DNA from 3 places in the Streptomyces sp. NBC_00846 genome. Region 2 is predicted to be linked to each of the others. Evidence: riboswitches for the same ligand, from Rfam matches in the RefSeq annotation. Region 2 holds a riboswitch; each other region holds the start of a gene.

Region 1 (5,428 bases), 3.3 Mb from region 2:
GACGCACGAGGGCCGTTCCCTGGTGGTCACCGACTCGGTCTTCTCGGTCGACGGCGACGCCGCGCCGCTGCCCGAACTGGCCGACGCCTGCCGGGTGGAGGGCGCCGCGCTGCTCGTCGACGACGCGCACGGTCTGGGCGTACTGGGGGACGGCGGCCGGGGCGCGCTCGCCGCCGCCGGTCTCGCGGGCGGCGACGGAATCGTCACCACGCTCACCCTCTCCAAGTCCCTGGGCAGCCAGGGGGGAGCGGTCCTCGGTCCGGCCCGGGTCATCGAACACCTGGTCAACACGGCCCGGACCTTCATCTTCGACACGGGTCTCGCGCCGGCCGCCGCGGGCGCCGCGCTGGGCAGCCTGCGGCTGCTCGGCCGCGAGCCGGAGCGCGCCGAACGGGTCCGAGACGTCGCCACCGCGCTGTACGAGCGGCTGACCGCCGCCGGCCTGACCGCCGTGCGCCCCGATGCCGCCGTGGTCTCGGTACGGGCGCCCTCGGCGGACGCGGCGGTGCGCTGGGCGGCCGACTGCCGTACCGCAGGAATCGCGGTGGGATGCTTCCGGCCGCCGTCGGTGCCGGACGGCGTCTCCCGGCTGCGGCTGACCGCGCGCGCCGATCTGACCGAGGAACAGATGGCCGAGGCGGTGGCGATCGTGCGACGGACCGCTCCCGTCACCTGACCGGACCTTGGTGCAGGCCGGAGGCGAAAGAGGTCCAGGCCGCCGCGGAGAACCGCAGCGGCGGCCTGGACACATCCATGGAGTCCCGCACGGCCGGTCGTCCGTCACCGAACGGAGCGGCCTCCACGCAGTTGTTCATCCCCGTGCTGCGGCTGCTGCGCCGCCACCGTAACGATGATCGCCGCGGTCGACCGCGGCGATGAGGTCCAACGAGTGCTGCGGCGACAGCGTGTGCGCCTGCATCGTGCGCAAGGCCGAGCCGTACGCCTCGAGATCGTCTTTCCGCTCCAGATGGAAGGCTACTCGTCACATGGTCGAGAACGGCCGGAGAGACCGGCATATTTGCCGACCGAGAACGGAAGCAACTGATATTGAATGCGGGGAAGTTGAGCCACGGGCCCTGCTGCATCGGCGGTCTTCCTCCCTGTCCCCGCTCCTTCTCCTGCCGAGCGGACAGTGTGACGCCCGCATACGGTTTTGCGGGCAGGGTTCACCGCATTGAGCGACAGACATATGCATATCTTGATGGATCGTCGCCGGAGGGGGCAGCATCAAAGGCAATCTGGCGCGAAGCACAACCGGGACCGAGCGCGAGTCGGTCCGGGTGGGAAAGGGACGGCTCGCCATGGCAGACCATCAAGAAGCCAGTGTCACTCTGCCGAGCGAGCCGGTCTCGGTCGCGGCGGCCCGGAGATATGTGGACCGGGTGCTCACCGAATGGGGACTGGCCACCGACACGGAGTTCGCCGACGGCATCCGGCTCATCGTCTCGGAGCTCGCGACCAACGCCGTCCAGCACACCTTCGGACAGTCGCCCACTTTCACCGTGGACCTGAGACTGGAACGGGAGGAACAGCTGCAGCTGGGAGTGACGGACAGCCACCCGCGTCGGCCCCGGCGGCTGCCCGCCACCGTTCAGCAGGACAACGGACGCGGCATGGTGATCATCCGCTCCCTGGCCAAGGAGTGCGGAGGCCGGCTCACCGTCACCCCCACCGCCGACGGCGGCAAGAGGGTCTGGATCGCGCTCCCATGGAGCATCCCCGTACAGAACTGAGCGGCCACCCGATCCGCCCCGTTACCCGGACAGGCCGACGGCGGACGGGACGGATGGGCTGGTGGCTGCGCCGCCCGCGTGCCGCCCGCGCCGTAGAGGGCGGAGGTGGCGCGACGCTCACCGCGTGGGGGCTGGTCCTGGCGTCCGGCCCCCTGCTGCACGGAAGTCCTCAGCCGCACCGGGCTTGTCAGCGGCGCTGAGACCGCGTCAGCGGACCCGGCCGTAATAGACGTGTCTCGTCCAGATCCTCTCCAGCCGGACCACCGCACCGCTCCTCGGCGAGTGCCAGATCTTGCCGTGACCGGCGTAGATCCCCACGTGGTAGACGCTGTGACCGTAGTGGAAGAAGACCAGATCGCCGCGTTGCCTGTGTGAGGCCGGGATGTGGCGGGTCTTGTTGTACTGCTGCTGGGCCGTGCGGGGGAGCTTCTTGCCGGCCTTCTTGAACGAATAGGCCGTCAGTCCCGAGCAGTCGAAGAGGTTGGGGCCGGTGGCCCCCCACCTGTACGGCGATCCCTTCTTGGACGCGGCGACCTTGAGTGCCTTCATGGAGAGAGTCGCCGCCTGGGCCTCCGTCGCGGCGCCCGGGACGAGCATGGTGCCGCCGACGGCGGCCAGAGTCAGAACCGAGGCCGTACCGGCCCGGGCGAGCAGAGACGGGACATGAACCTGCGCAGTCATGCGCAACCCTTCGTCAGCCGCCTGTGAAGGATGACCTGTCGGGTTCGGGCTGGCGAAGTTGCCCGGCCGCGCTCGGCGGCTTCACCCCGAGGGCCGACCGGTGATCCGGTCGACCCGTTGTGCTCGGGTCCTCCACTCCTGCCGATCCACTTCTGTCGACCAGACATCCGGACGGCGGCAGGACTCGGCGTCCGCCCGGACCGCCCCGTCGCTGTGGCGGGGGCTTGTCGTCCCACGGATCTTGACTCACCGACTGCCGGATTTCCGAGAATAAGCGACGAATTGTGAGGCTCCTCACGGCTGACCCGTTCGGGTGGAGCCGACGATTCCGGGAACGCCGACGTTCATGCGGACCGGTCCCGTACCAGGGGCGGAATCATGGATTCCGCTCGTTGGCCACCGGGAGCGCGCAAGTGGAGAAATATCTCGCGAGAAGGACTTTCTACGCCGAAAGAGCTAGGAATTTCGATGTGACCACCGGGCGTGTCGCGAAGGGGAGTTGGGTGCCTCCGGCCGGGGGCGGGTTGCGGGGGAGCCCGGCTGGTCCCGGCCGGCCTGGCGGAAAATCGGTTGATCAACTCGTCGGATCGGGGGGTACGGTGACGCGTCCGGCCCGCCGTTCCCCGTCCAGCACCCGTAGCGCCCGGGCCAGGGTGGCGGCGTGGATCCGTGCTTCGCCGCGCTCGTGCATCAACGTGAGGGCGTCCCGCAGCGCGGCCGCCCGTGAGGCCAGTGCCTGTGCGGCCCGCAGTGCGGAGTAGGTGTCGTCGCCGCGGGCCGGGTTGATCCGGCCCAGTTGGTCGAGGACTTCGAGATAGCGGTCGATGAACTCGCCCTCGGCGCGTGTCAGTGCGGGCAGTGGTGGCAACTCCGTTGCTCGCATCGGGCGTTCACCGCGCGCCGTGCGGCGGGAGCGACGACTTCCGGTTCTCCATGACGTGGTCCACCAGGCCGTATGCCTTGGCGCCGGGGGCGTCGAGGATGAGATCGCGCTCGATGTCGGCGGCGATCTGCTCGGCGCCGCGGCCGGTATGGCGGGCCAGCAGCGTGGTGAGCATCTCGTGGACCCGTTCCAACTCCTGCGCCTCGATCTCCAGATCGGACGGCTGGCCCTGCACCGGCTCGGTGAGTGCGGGCTGCTGTACGACGACCCGCGCCCCGGGCAGCGCGTGCCGCCTGCCGGGAGCACCCGCCGCGAGCAGTACCGACGCGCAGGAACCTGCTTGGCCGAGGCAGTAGGTCTCCACCTCGCAGGTGAGGTACTCCATCGTGTCGTAGATCGCCGACATGGCCCCGAACGAGCCGCCGGGGGAGTTGATGTAGAGGGAGATGGGCCGGTCCGGGGCGGCGTGTTCCAGATACATGAACTGGGCGACCAGGTCATTGGCCGCGGTGTCGTCGACCGGGGTGCCGAGGAAGACGATCCGTTCGGCGAGCAGCTTGGAGTACGGGTCGAGGGTGCGGGTCCCGTTGGTCGTGCGCTCGGTGAACTCGGGCAGCACGTAGCGGGCGGCAGGACGGAACAGCATGAACGATGCCTCTCTTCCGGGATCTGTACGGGATTCGCGTGAGCTGACTCTGCGCGAGCGCCTGTAAAAAATGTACAGGACGTACAGAAAATTAGGATGCGGGGCACATCCTAGTGATCCACTAAAAGTCCCAGGTCAGAGGCTGTTTTAGCTGTTCGCCGAGGGCGGGTATCTCACAATCCGTCACGACGTCTTGATCATCAGGCTGCTTCGCCCTCACTGAAACCGAGTAGAGAAGTGAGGTGGTCCGAGGCGACGCGGAGGTCCTCGGGGCTCGGGCGGACGTATACCCGCTTGGTGAAGTTGGCGTTGGCATGCCCGGCCCATGCGGCGAGGGCGACGTCCGGCACGCCGTTGACGGCAAGAAACGTGAGGCACGAGTGGCGCGCCTCGTAGAGCCGGACCTTCCGCAGCTCCAGCTTCCGCTGCAGGGAGTACGCGGCCTCACGCAGGTGGCGAGTCGTGAGCGGCTGGCCGAGGCGGTCGACGAACATATAGCCAGAGCGCTGATAGGGCGCGCCCATTGACATCTGCTCTACCTCTTGCGTCGCCTGAAAGGCGAGCATCGCCTGCTTCACCGGCAGTGGCAGCGGCAGTGTGCGCTCGCCCGCCTCGGTTTTGGTGTCCTTCTCCAGCACCCGGGCGTTGCCGATCATCGTCCTGGTGTTGGCGATGACCAGTGTTTCGGCGTCGAAGTCGATGTCCTCCCAGCGCAGACCGGCGACCTCAGCGGGACGCAGGCCCATGAGGCTGAGTATCAGCGGGGCAAACAGGCGTTCGTCCTTGATGCCGTGAAGGAAGTCCTCGACCTCGACGACGTTCCACGGGGCGGGACGCTTGTTGGTGCGCTTGTCCTCCTTGCGGGCGCGGCGAGGGATCTTCACGTACTCGGCGACGTTGACATGCACCAATTTCCGTACGACGGCCCGACCGAGGGCCTCTTTCAGACGACTGAGCACCCCTTGGGCCGTCGAGGGGCGCAGTCCTGTGCCGGCTTGGCCCCCGCGCCTGCGGGCGTCGACGAGTAGCCAGGCGACCATGGACTCGACGTGTTCCTCCGTCAGTTCCTGCAGGCGCATATGGCCGAGGTAGGAATGCACGTGGACCAAAGCGTTCTTGTACCCCTGGACCGTGCTCTCCTCCAGGTCCTCGGCCTTCTTGGCCAGCCAGATGTCGAGCCACTCGGACACCGTGATCTTGCTCGGCATGACGTACATGCCCGTCGCCCGCTGATTGCGGATGCGGGCGATCTCGTCACGCACCTCTGTGGCAGTGTCCATCGTGACGGTGCGCTGCTTGCGCTTGCCTTGGGCGTCATGGCCCATGTCGACGACGGCGCGGTAACGGACCTTGCCGCTCTGCAACGTGACCTTCTTGATCTGCGGCATGTACCCCCCTTGACTGGCCTACTTCGGCGGCTTCCTGAAGTGCCTACGGTAAGCCGCGATTCCTCCTGCCCGGGAGGTCTTACGCCTGGTCAGGCCC
Region 2 (5,428 bases):
TGGCGAGCCGCAGGGCCTCGGCCTTCTTCTTGGCCTCTTCCTCCGCCTTCTTCTTTTCGGCGGCGGCCTTGGCCTCGGCCGCGTCCTGCTGCTTCTTGGCCTCGGCGGCGGCCTTCTCCGCGGCTTCCTTCTCCTGGGCCGCCTTGGCCTCGGTGTCGGCGGCGTCCTGCTGCTGCTCCGCCTGCTGGAGGATGCGCGCCCGGAGCGCCTCGCCCGCGTCCGCCGTGCCCTGCTCGGCATCGGTGGTCGTGAGGCCGGCGGTGGTGAGCGGTGCGGCAGCGGCGGCGACAGCGGCGTTGTCGGCTTCGGACTCCCCGGAGAACAGAGAACCGACGCCCGGAAGGGACTTGGCGTCGGGAAGCTTGTTCGCGATGGACTCGGGAAGGGAGATGGAGACCGGCGGCTTGCTCTGCGCGGTGGCCATGCCCCCCGCACCGACCGCCGCGATGACACCGACCCCGAGCACCGTGGAGCTACGGGCAAGTCCGTTGCGCTGCTTGGCGACGCGGTGCTTGCCGCGTACGGGGCGGACGGACTCCTCGGTGGGGTTCCACTCGCCCCAGCCGCGTTCGGGCTCACCGTCACCGTTGACGCGGAATTCGCCACCGAAGTCACCGGTGAAGTCACCGCCCGGCTCGGTGCCGTACGCCGTTCCCGTCCCCCCGGTCCTGTGATCGGGGCCGGAACCGAAGTCGGTGCCGAAGCCGGAGCCGGGGCCGGAACCGAATTCGGTGCCGAAGCCGGAGTCGGAAGCGAAGGGGGAGTCGGAAGCGAAGCCGGAGTTGGAACCGGATCCGAACTCGGCGCCGAAGTCGGAACCGAAGTCAGGGTTGAACCGAGAGGGGGCCTCGGGGGCAGGCTTGTTGGACGCCACGGGGGCGCACTCCTTTCCTTCCTTCTCGCCTACCGGGTTAGCTGACGGGTTCGGAGCAGGAAGGTCTCCTACGGACCCCTCTGCCTCTCACGAGACACAGGTGTCCGATTCACCCCATGTAGGTGGTTCCCCGGTTCCCTTGCGGAATTCGGCGCTCGCGCACGGTGCCGCCACTGACGACGGCTGGGACGACCGCGCTGCGTTATCGAACGTTAATAGACACCGGGGCCTGATTCCAAGCTGTTCCCACTGATCGTTCACGTCCTTGGCCTGGACTTTACGGTGCACAACCGGGTGGAATGGGACGAGTTGATCGACCCTCAGCGGCCACCCGGTTTCTGACGTTGCGTCAAATGTTATGCGGAGCGACGTGCTTCGGTTACGTACGGTGGTATCCCGCGCCCAAGGCCGACCCGGCTCGCACGAAGCCCCCGCCCCACCCGTCACACCCCTTCGCGACCGACGATCTTCACGGTCCTGCGCCGGTCCGGCTGCCCCTCCGCGGGACGTACGACCGCGAGCAGCGCCATGTCGTCGGTCGTCTCACCCCCCGTGTGCAGCCGTACGTCATCGGTCAGTGCGGACAGCAGCTCCTCGGGCCCCGGGAAGACCCGCCCGCGCAGCCGGGCCGCCGGGTCATAGAAGACCCCGTCGGCATTCCGCGCCTCCGAGAGCCCGTCCGTGTACAGGAGCAGAGTCGTCCCCGCCGGCAGATCCCACTCGTCCGACCGGTCGGGCCACGCCCCCAAGTCCATCCCGAGCGGCAGCGCGGGCACCGTGGGCCCCAGCACCTCCAGCGCCCCGTCCGGGTGCAGCAGGATCGGCTCGGGGTGGCCGCGGTTGACGACCCGCACCCGGGGCAGCCCGGCCGGGATCTCGGCCAGCACGGCGGTGATGAAGCCCTCGACCGCGTCGAGCCCGCCCCGCCGCGGCCCCTCCCGCGCCAGCGCCCGCTCCAGCCGCTGCGCCACGCCTTCCAGCGAACGCTCCTGCTCGGCCGCCTCCCGGAACGCCCCGATGATCACCGCCACCGACTCCACGGCGTCGAGTCCCTTCCCCCGCACGTCCCCGACCACCAACCGCACCCCGTACGGGGAGTCCGTCACGGCGAACAGGTCACCACCGACGAACTCGTCCGCCTGCGCCGCCACGTACCGCGCCGCCACATGCAGCCCGCCGATCCGGTCGGACGGCTTCGGCAGCACCGCCCGCATGGCGGTCTCCGCGATGACTCGCGCGGACGCCAGCTGCTCACTGCCGCGCCGCACGACCCCGTTGATCACGACCGCGAGGACCGAGACGGTGGCCAGGGTGAGCAGCTCGATCAGCGGCACGATGTCCGGCAGCGTGTTGCTGTACAGCCGCAGCACGACAACGGCCAGCATCGAGGCGATGCCGGTGCAGATGGTCCTGGACAGCGAGAAGAACGGCGCGGCGATCAGCGGCGCCGCCACGAACAGCGGAATGGCGGTGAAGGTCGGCGGGGTGAGGAAGTCGAACACCAGCCCGCCGAGAATCATCACGGCGGGCATCGCGCGGACGAACCGCCGGGTACGGGTGCCGCCCTCGGCATGCCTGCCGCGCCCCTTCAGCCGCTTCCACACCTATGGTCTCCTGCCCGGTACGCGCGCGGCTGCGGACGGTACCGCGCCCCACCCCAGGCTCGCCGGAGCGGAGTCACGCGGCGACTCCTCGTCGGCCGATGGGGTACGTACGTGGCACAGCTCATACACCGCCCGGACCTGCTCCTTCGGCGGGCCATGGCGGGAACGAACCAGGCCCGGCACGCTGTATGCGTGCCGGGCCTGGTTCTTCAGTAGCGGGGACAGGATTTGAACCTGCGACCTCTGGGTTATGAGCCCAGCGAGCTACCGAGCTGCTCCACCCCGCGTCGGTAAACACAACTGTACGGCATGCGCGGCGGGCTCATGACCACTGAGCGAATCACCGAGCGAATCACCGGACGAATCACTGGGCGAACCGCTGAGCCACTGAGTGAACCGCTGAGCGAATCACCGACCGCTCGGCACCCGTCCGCCGCTCGCTCGGTACTCCGGCCATGCGCCCGGCGACCAGCCCGCGCCCCCGCACCCCGCCGCCTCAATTCGTGTCGGTGATACGGGGAGCGGCCTTCCCGTTGACCGCCGGGGGCTTCATCGGATTCGCACCGCGCTGCAGGGAGCGGAGAATCGCCAGCCCCTGGCCGACCACGCCCGCCGCCATCTCATTGACGCCGTCGGTGCCGTTCAGAACGGTCAGGTCCGCACCCGACATGCCCCGGGCGGCCGCGTCGGCCAGGGCGGGCAGGTTCTCGACGATGCGGTTGGCCGCGATCAGCTCCTGGTTGCCGTCGCGCAGCGAAGCGGCGCGCGCACTGTTGGCGTCGGCCTGCGCCTGGGCGACGGTCCGTTCGGCGTACGCGTTGCCGTCGGCCTCGAACTTCACCCGGTCCCGGGCCGCCTCCGCGAGGGTGCGCTGGCGGTACGCCTCGGCGTCCGCCGGGCGCCGTACCTCCCCTTCGAGCCGTTGCGCGGCGAGTGCGGCCTGCCGCTCGGCCAGTGCGGTCTGCTCCTCGATGACCTCGTGCGAAGCCCTGGCCTGGGCGAGCGGTCCGGCCTGCGCGGCGCGGGCGTTGTACTGCTCGGTCTCGGCGAGGAAGCCGGCCCGCTTGATCGCGGTGTCGCGTTCGTACTCCGCCTTGAGCGCGGCGGCCTGCTGTTCGCGCTGGCTGGCCTCCTGGTCGGCCTTGGCCTCGGCGATCCGGGCCTGGCTGGCGACCGCGGCGGCGTGCGGGGCGGCGAGGTTCTTGATGTAGCCGGTGGCGTCGTCGATCTCCTGGATCTGGAGGGCGTCCACCACGATGCCGAGCTTCTCCATCTCGCCGTGGCTGCCCGCGATGACCTCCTGGGAGACCCGGTTGCGCTCGCGGATGATCTGCTCCACGGTCAGTCCGCCGACGATGGAACGCAGGTGGCCCGCGAAGATCCGGCCGGCGAGCTCCTCCATCTGTTCCTGCTCGGTCAGGAAGCGGCGCGCCGCGTTGGCGATGGACACGGCGTCGTCACCGACCTTGAAGACGGCGACGGCCCGAACGTTGAGGCGGATGCCCTGCTGCGTCACGCAGTCCTCGGTGATCTCCGCCTCGCGCAGCGCCAGGGAGAGCATGCGCGCCTTCTGTTTCACCGGGAGCACGAAACTGCCGTGACCGGTGACGATCCGGAACTGGGTGTCCAGCGTCTGTCCTTTGGAACCGGATATGAGCATCGCCTCGTTGGGGGCGGGAACGTGCCAGAAGAACATCGGAAGACTCCTGCCGTGCGTCTCTGCTCGGAGTGGGTGCACCGCTGCTTCGGCTCAGGGCGGCAGGCGTTCCACGATCACACCGCGCGCCGAGACCGAGTCGACGACAACGACGCGCACGTCCCTGTCGATCGACGTCGCCGACCATGCGGTGTAGGCCTCTGACCCGCCCCGTACGGCCACCAGTACTTCGCCCGGGCCATCGGACGGAATCGGCACGGTGACACGGCCGATCGCCCCGACCGGGCTCCGGGCGGACTCATCTGCCGTGTGCATGCGCCCTCGCGAGCGTCCACGCGTTCGCCTGCTCACGCCGCTTCTCACGCCGCTTCATGAACACGAGGCGACCCCGCCTCCTGGAGGCCTGGGCGTCCCGAGCCTCCCTCGACATCTCCACGGTACTCCGCACCCGCGACGGAGGACCGTCCGAAGGACGGCCGGAGAGGAGCCCGGAGAACGCCGGGAGGCAAGTTCGAATATGCGGTGATATGACTGATTTACCGTTCAGCCAGTCGACGCAACGAACTCGCGATGACCAGGGAGCCGACCGTGGACCATTACCCCCTGCTCGACCTCTTCTGGACCATGCTCTGGTTCTTCCTCTGGATCATGTGGCTGTTCCTGCTCTTCAAGGTCATCGCGGACATCTTCCGCAGCGACGACCTCGGCGGCTGGGGCAAGGCCGGCTGGCTCATCCTGGCGCTGCTGCTGCCGTACATCGGCGCCCTGGTGTACGTGATCGTGCGCGGTGGATCCATGGGGAAGCGGGACCTCAAGGAAGCGCAGGAACGCGACGCCGCCTTCAAGGCGTACGTACGGGAGGCCGCCGCCGGCGGCTCCGACGCGAAGGCCCCGAGAGAGGGCAAGCACGTCGACGACCTGGCGAAACTCGCCGAGCTCAAGGACCGGGGCGCCATCACCGAGGAGGAGTACCAGCGAGCGAAGACGAAGCTCCTCGTCTGAGCGGAGCGCACCCCGCCGGAGTGTCGGACCGTCTACATCCGTGTAGACGCCCTACCTTGCGTAGACGCAAGAATGCGGCAACAGGCCGGCGCGCAGGCGCGCTCGTGACCAGGAGTGCGTTTTGGGACAGTCGGAATTCCTCACCTCGGTGGATGTGGCCAGTGAGCGCCATTCCGTGATGAAGAAGCTCCCCGAGGTCACTCTGGCCTTCTGGGTCATGAAGATCGCCGCCACCACCCTCGGTGAGACGGCCGGGGACCTGTTCTCCCAGACGCTGCGGCTGGGCTACTT
Region 3 (5,428 bases), 640 kb from region 2:
CTCCTTCGCGCCGTTGTACTGCTCGGTGGCGACTTCCGCGTCGTGGTACAGCCGGTCCACCTCCGCCCTGACCTGGGCGGGGGCGAGCTGGGGATCGGCGTGTGCGGAGCCTGGCAGAGCGGCAGCGGTGGCGGCCCCGGCGATGGCGAGGGTGGCTGCGGTGCGGGCAGCAGAGCCGGTGTACGGGCGCTGCTTGGGTTTCCGGTGCGCTGCCACGGGGGCGTGCGTCCTTCCTGGCGACTGCCCGTCGGGGACTACCGGCGGGCCCGCCGGAGGTCCGGCGGCGGGTCACCAACAGGAGAGCGGCCCGCCGCCGGATCCCGGCGGGGTGACCGGTGTGCCGTCCGGGTGCGGAGCGGCGGTGAAGACGGTCACCTGCTCAGGGACGCTAAACCCGGGGCACGGGGAAGAGTCGTAATGACGCCTATTGCCTCATTTTGGCGCGGCGCTGTCTCTGTTTGATCGGAAAAATGACAACAGAGTAAGGCAATTGGTGCAGGCGCGAGTGAAGCGGCAGGAAGCCGCACCTGCCTGCGGAGTGGTGATATGGGTGGGGCTAGGCTGCGGCCTCATGGACGTACTCATTCATGTCTTCGTCGCCCTGCACATCATCGGCATCGCCTCTCTGCTGGGCGGTTTCCTGACCCAGATGAAGGCGATGGGCGCGGGCACGGCCCGGTTCGTCCCGGCGATGCTGCACGGCGCGCTGACGATGCTGGTCACCGGTGTCGCACTGGTCGGGCTCAACCAGGCCGACGACCACCCCGTGAACAACATCAAGATCGGGGTCAAGCTGCTGCTCCTGGTCGTCATCCTCGCGCTGGTCTACATCAAGCGGGACGAGGAGAAGGTCGACAAGGGCGCCTTCTCGGCCGTGGGCGGGCTGACGCTCGCCAACATCTTCATCGCCACGCTCTGGACCTGAGGACCGAGGCCGGAGAGCTCAGGCCGGAGAGCTGAGACCGGAGAGCTGAGGCCGGGTAAACCGAGGCCGATGTTCCGGGAGCCGGGGTCCGAGCCGGGCCGGGTTCCGAGAGTCGGGTCCTGAGCCGGCCGGAGTGCGGGGCGGCCCGCGCCCCGGCCGATGGCCGTGCGAATCGCTACGCCGGCCGCACGCTGCCGTAGATCGGCATGTAGTAGATCGACTCCTCGCGCACATTCGCCCCCGGCTTCGGCGCGTGGATCATCATCCCGTCACCCTTGTAGATGCCGACGTGGCTGATGTCGTCGTAGAAGAAGACGAGGTCGCCCGGGCGCAGGTCCGCCGTCGCGACCCGGGTGCCTGTCTTCACCTGGTCCCAGGTGGTGCGCGGGATGTCGACGCCCGCGGCCTTCCACGCCGCCTGGGTGAGCCCGGAGCAGTCGTACGAGGACGGGCCCGTCGCGCCCCAGACGTACGGCTTGCCGATCTGGGCGCGGGCGAAGGCGAGGACCTTCTCCGCCTTGGTGGTGGCGCTGCTGTCCGTACCGGTGCCCGTGCCCGTACCGCTGCCCGTGCCCGTACCGGTGCCCGTGCCCGTACCGCTGCCCGTGCCCGTACCGCTGCCGGAATCCGCGGCCTTCGCGGCCTCCGCGGCCTTGCGGTCCGCCTCCGCCTTGGCGGCGGCCTGCTGCTTGGCCAGTTCTTCCGCCTTGCGCCGGGCCTCCGCCTCCTTCTTCCGCTCCAGCTCCGCGAGCCGCGCCTTCTCCTCGGCGGTCAGCTTCGACAGCAACGCGCGCGCCTCGCCCAGCTTCTTCTGGACGTCCTGCTTGCTGGTGCGCAGCGTGGTCTGCGTCGTGGTCAGCGTCTCCAGGCTCTGCACCGCCTCGGCACGCTTCTTCGCCGCCCTGGTCTGCTGCGTACGGAAGTCCGTGATCGCCTTCTGCTGCCGGCTGGTCATCCGGTTCATCAGCTGGTTCTGGTCGAAATACGACTGCGGGTCGTCGGCCAGGAAGAAGGTGGCGCTCGGTGCGATGGTGCCGCTGCGGTACTGCGCGGCCGCGTACGTGCCGAGCGTCCTGCGGGCCTCGTTGAGCTGGTCGGCGCGCTTGGCGACATCGTTCAGCAGGGCGTCGACCTTGGTGCGCTGGGCGGTGGCGGCCTCCTTCGCCTGGTTGTACTGCTGGGTCGCGGTGCCCGCCTGCCGGTAGAGGTCGTCGACCTGCTTCTGGACGTCCTCGATGCCGGCTTTCGGAGCGGGGGCGGCCATCGCGCTCTGCGTGGAGAGCAGGGTCACGGACGCCAGTGCCGCCGTCGTGAGCCCGACGGCCGGTGTGGTGGTGCGCACCCGGGTGCGCGGCTTGCGATGCGATGCCAAGGCCGGCATCTCCTTCCGTGGACCGCCTACCGGGTTAGCTGTCGGGTTCGGGCGGAACGGAAGGCTGCCCTACGGTCCGCGTGGGGGACAAGGACCGATTCACCCCGGTACATGCGTGTGGGTCCCCGGTTCCGAACTCCCTTGAGGGCAGCCCGGATTCGGCGTGGGCGCCCGCTCGGCGTGGTTCGCCTCTGGGGGTACGGGCCGCCCGGACGAGCACGCTAGCCAACCCGTGGTGCTGCTGTGAAGGTTGATGTTCGATATGCCCGATACATCTTCGTGACCTCGGCGAAGTGGGGCGGCGGGCGCGGACAGGGGGCCCGGAATTCCTCACCGCGAGTGGGTGTCCGCTCTCTTTGCGTGCCCGGCAGGGGGTGGGGCCGGTCCTGCGGTCCGGGTCCGGTTCGGCATGCGGCCGTCGTGTGTCGGTGCGGCGGCCTAGACTCGACAAGCGATGAGCAGCCTCTTTGACGACAGCTTCCTGGCCGGCCTCCAGCACTCGGAGGAAGAGCCCCCGCCGCCCCCCGAGGACTCCGCACCCGAAGCGGTGCCGGAGGACCTCTTCGCGGGCGTATTCGACGGGCCCCCGCCGCCCAGGGAGGCGTACTACCGCGACGGCGCGCACCGCCCCGTCATCGACCCCGCGGCGCTCCTCGACGGGCTGAACACCGAGCAGCGCGCCGCCGTGGTCCATGCGGGCTCCCCGCTGCTCATCGTCGCCGGGGCGGGCTCCGGCAAGACGCGGGTGCTGACCCACCGGATCGCCCACCTCCTCGCCGAGCGCGGGGTGCACCCCGGCCAGATCCTGGCGATCACCTTCACCAACAAGGCCGCGGGCGAGATGAAGGAGCGCGTCGAGCAGCTCGTCGGACCGCGCGCCAACGCCATGTGGGTCATGACCTTCCACAGCGCGTGCGTACGCATCCTGCGCCGCGAGTCGAAGAAGCTCGGCTTCACGTCATCGTTCTCGATCTACGACGCCGCCGACTCCAAGCGGCTGATGGCCCTGGTCTGCCGCGATCTCGACCTCGACCCGAAGCGCTTCCCGCCGAAGTCGTTCACGGCCAAGGTCTCCAACCTGAAGAACGAGCTGATCGACGAGGAGACCTTCGCCGGTCAGGCCGCCGACGGGTTCGAGAAGACCCTCGCGCAGGCCTACGCGATGTACCAGTCCCGGCTGCGCGAGGCCAACGCGCTGGACTTCGATGACATCATCATGACGACGGTCCACCTGCTCCAGGCGTTCCCCGACGTCGCCGAGCACTACCGCCGCCGCTTCCGGCACGTCCTCGTCGACGAGTACCAGGACACCAATCACGCCCAGTACACCCTCGTACGCGAACTGGTCGGCCCGGCGGGCGAGGCCGACGCCCCCGCCGAGCTGTGCGTCGTCGGTGACGCGGACCAGTCGATCTACGCCTTCCGCGGCGCGACCATCCGCAACATCCTCCAGTTCGAGGAGGACTACCCGGACGCGACCACGATCCTGCTGGAGCAGAACTACCGCTCCACGCAGACGATCCTGTCCGCCGCCAACGCCGTCATCGAACGCAACGAGAGCCGCCGCCCCAAGAACCTCTGGACGAACGCCGGCACCGGCGCCCGCATCACCGGCTATGTCGCCGACACCGAGCACGACGAGGCGCAGTTCGTCGCCGACGAGATCGACCGGCTGACCGACGCGGGCGACGCCAAGGCCGGCGACGTCGCGGTCTTCTACCGTACGAACGCGCAGTCCCGGGTCTTCGAAGAGATCTTCATCCGTGTCGGCCTGCCCTACAAAGTCGTCGGCGGCGTGCGCTTCTACGAGCGCAAGGAGGTCCGGGACGTCCTGGCCTACCTCCGGGTCCTCGCCAACCCCGAGGACACCGTCCCGCTGCGCCGCATCCTCAATGTGCCCAAACGCGGCATCGGCGACCGTGCCGAGGCGATGATCGACGCGCTGTCGATGCGCGAGAAGATCACCTTCCCGCAGGCGCTGCGCCGGGTCGACGAGGCGTACGGCATGGCGGCCCGGTCGGCCAATGCCGTCAAGCGGTTCAACACGCTGATGGAGGAGCTGCGCACGATCGTCGAGTCCGGCGCGGGCCCGGCGGTGGTCCTGGAGGCCGTCCTGGAGCGGACCGGCTATCTCGCCGAGCTCCAGGCGTCCACCGACCCGCAGGACGAGACCCGCATCGAGAACCTTCAGGAACTCGCCGCCGTCGCCCTCGAATTCGAGCAGGAGCGGGGAGAGGCCGGCGAGGAAGGCGCGGGCACCCTCGCCGAGTTCCTGGAGAGGGTCGCGCTCGTCGCCGACTCCGACCAGATCCCCGACGAGGACGAGGACGGCTCCGGCGTCATCACGCTGATGACGCTGCACACCGCGAAGGGCCTCGAATTCCCGGTGGTCTTCCTGACCGGCATGGAGGACGGCGTCTTCCCGCACATGCGGGCGCTCGGCCAGGTCAAGGAGCTGGAGGAGGAGCGGCGGCTCGCGTACGTAGGCATCACCCGGGCCCGCGAGCGGCTGTATCTGACCCGGGCGGCGATGCGCAGTGCGTGGGGGCAGCCCTCGTACAACCCGCCGTCGCGGTTCCTGGAGGAGATCCCGGACCAGCACCTGGAGTGGAAGCGGACCGGGCCGATGGCGGCCCCGGCCGGACCGACGTCGGGGATCACCTCGTCGCTGTCGTCGTCCCGTTCGCGCTCCGGCCCCTCGGGCTTCGCGACCCGGCGGACCTCCGACAAGCCGACGATCACGCTGACCGTGGGGGACCGGGTCACGCACGACCAGTTCGGGCTCGGCACGGTGACGGCCGTCGAGGGCTTCGGCGACCAGGCGAAGGCGACGGTCGACTTCGGGGACGAGCGGCCGAAGAAGCTGCTGCTGCGGTACGCGCCGGTCGAGAAGCTGTAGGCCGACCGGAAGGGCGGATGTGCGGGCGGCCGGGGCTGTTGCTCCGGCCGCCGACGGGTCCGTGGTGCGCGGTGGCTCAGGTGGGGTCGACGCCGTGGCTGCGGAGCCAGGGGAGCGGGTCTATCGCCGCACCGCCACCGGGCCGCACCTCGAAGTGCAGGTGCGGGCCGGTCGAGTTCCCGGACTTGCCGGAGTACGCGATGACGTCACCGGCCTTGACCGGGCCCGAGCG

The links. Region 2 has a riboswitch for cyclic di-AMP ahead of OG936_RS18505 (M23 family metallopeptidase). Riboswitches for the same ligand answer to the same signal wherever they lie in the genome.
Region 1: it holds a riboswitch for cyclic di-AMP, as region 2 does, so the genes downstream of both, OG936_RS03115 (C40 family peptidase) here and OG936_RS18505 (M23 family metallopeptidase) in region 2, are expected to answer to the same signal.
Region 3: it holds a riboswitch for cyclic di-AMP, as region 2 does, so the genes downstream of both, OG936_RS21535 (NlpC/P60 family protein) here and OG936_RS18505 (M23 family metallopeptidase) in region 2, are expected to answer to the same signal.

The regions. Positions count from the first base shown of each region.
Region 1 is NZ_CP108846.1:674,794-680,221, reverse strand. It holds gene OG936_RS03135 (8-amino-7-oxononanoate synthase) at 1-676, shown strand, start outside; gene OG936_RS03130 (DUF397 domain-containing protein) at 669-815, opposite strand; partial or broken gene OG936_RS03125 (hypothetical protein) at 812-1,071, opposite strand; gene OG936_RS03120 (ATP-binding protein) at 1,302-1,733, shown strand; gene OG936_RS03115 (C40 family peptidase) at 1,941-2,414, opposite strand; cyclic di-AMP (ydaO/yuaA leader) riboswitch at 2,418-2,601, opposite strand; gene OG936_RS03110 (hypothetical protein) at 2,989-3,297, opposite strand; gene OG936_RS03105 (ATP-dependent Clp protease proteolytic subunit) at 3,305-3,940, opposite strand; gene xerC (tyrosine recombinase XerC) at 4,144-5,331, opposite strand.
Region 2 is NZ_CP108846.1:4,003,287-4,008,714, reverse strand. It holds gene OG936_RS18505 (M23 family metallopeptidase) at 1-874, opposite strand, end outside; cyclic di-AMP (ydaO/yuaA leader) riboswitch at 886-1,038, opposite strand; gene OG936_RS18500 (PP2C family protein-serine/threonine phosphatase) at 1,318-2,478, opposite strand; tRNA gene OG936_RS18495 (tRNA-Met) at 2,692-2,765, opposite strand; gene OG936_RS18490 (SPFH domain-containing protein) at 2,975-4,174, opposite strand; gene OG936_RS18485 (hypothetical protein) at 4,229-4,450, opposite strand; gene OG936_RS18480 (SHOCT domain-containing protein) at 4,724-5,137, shown strand; gene OG936_RS18475 (hypothetical protein) at 5,259-5,428, shown strand, end outside.
Region 3 is NZ_CP108846.1:4,639,526-4,644,953, forward strand. It holds gene OG936_RS21525 (NlpC/P60 family protein) at 1-216, opposite strand, end outside; gene OG936_RS21530 (hypothetical protein) at 572-925, shown strand; gene OG936_RS21535 (NlpC/P60 family protein) at 1,101-2,306, opposite strand; cyclic di-AMP (ydaO/yuaA leader) riboswitch at 2,305-2,471, opposite strand; gene pcrA (DNA helicase PcrA) at 2,752-5,196, shown strand; gene OG936_RS21545 (M23 family metallopeptidase) at 5,273-5,428, opposite strand, start outside.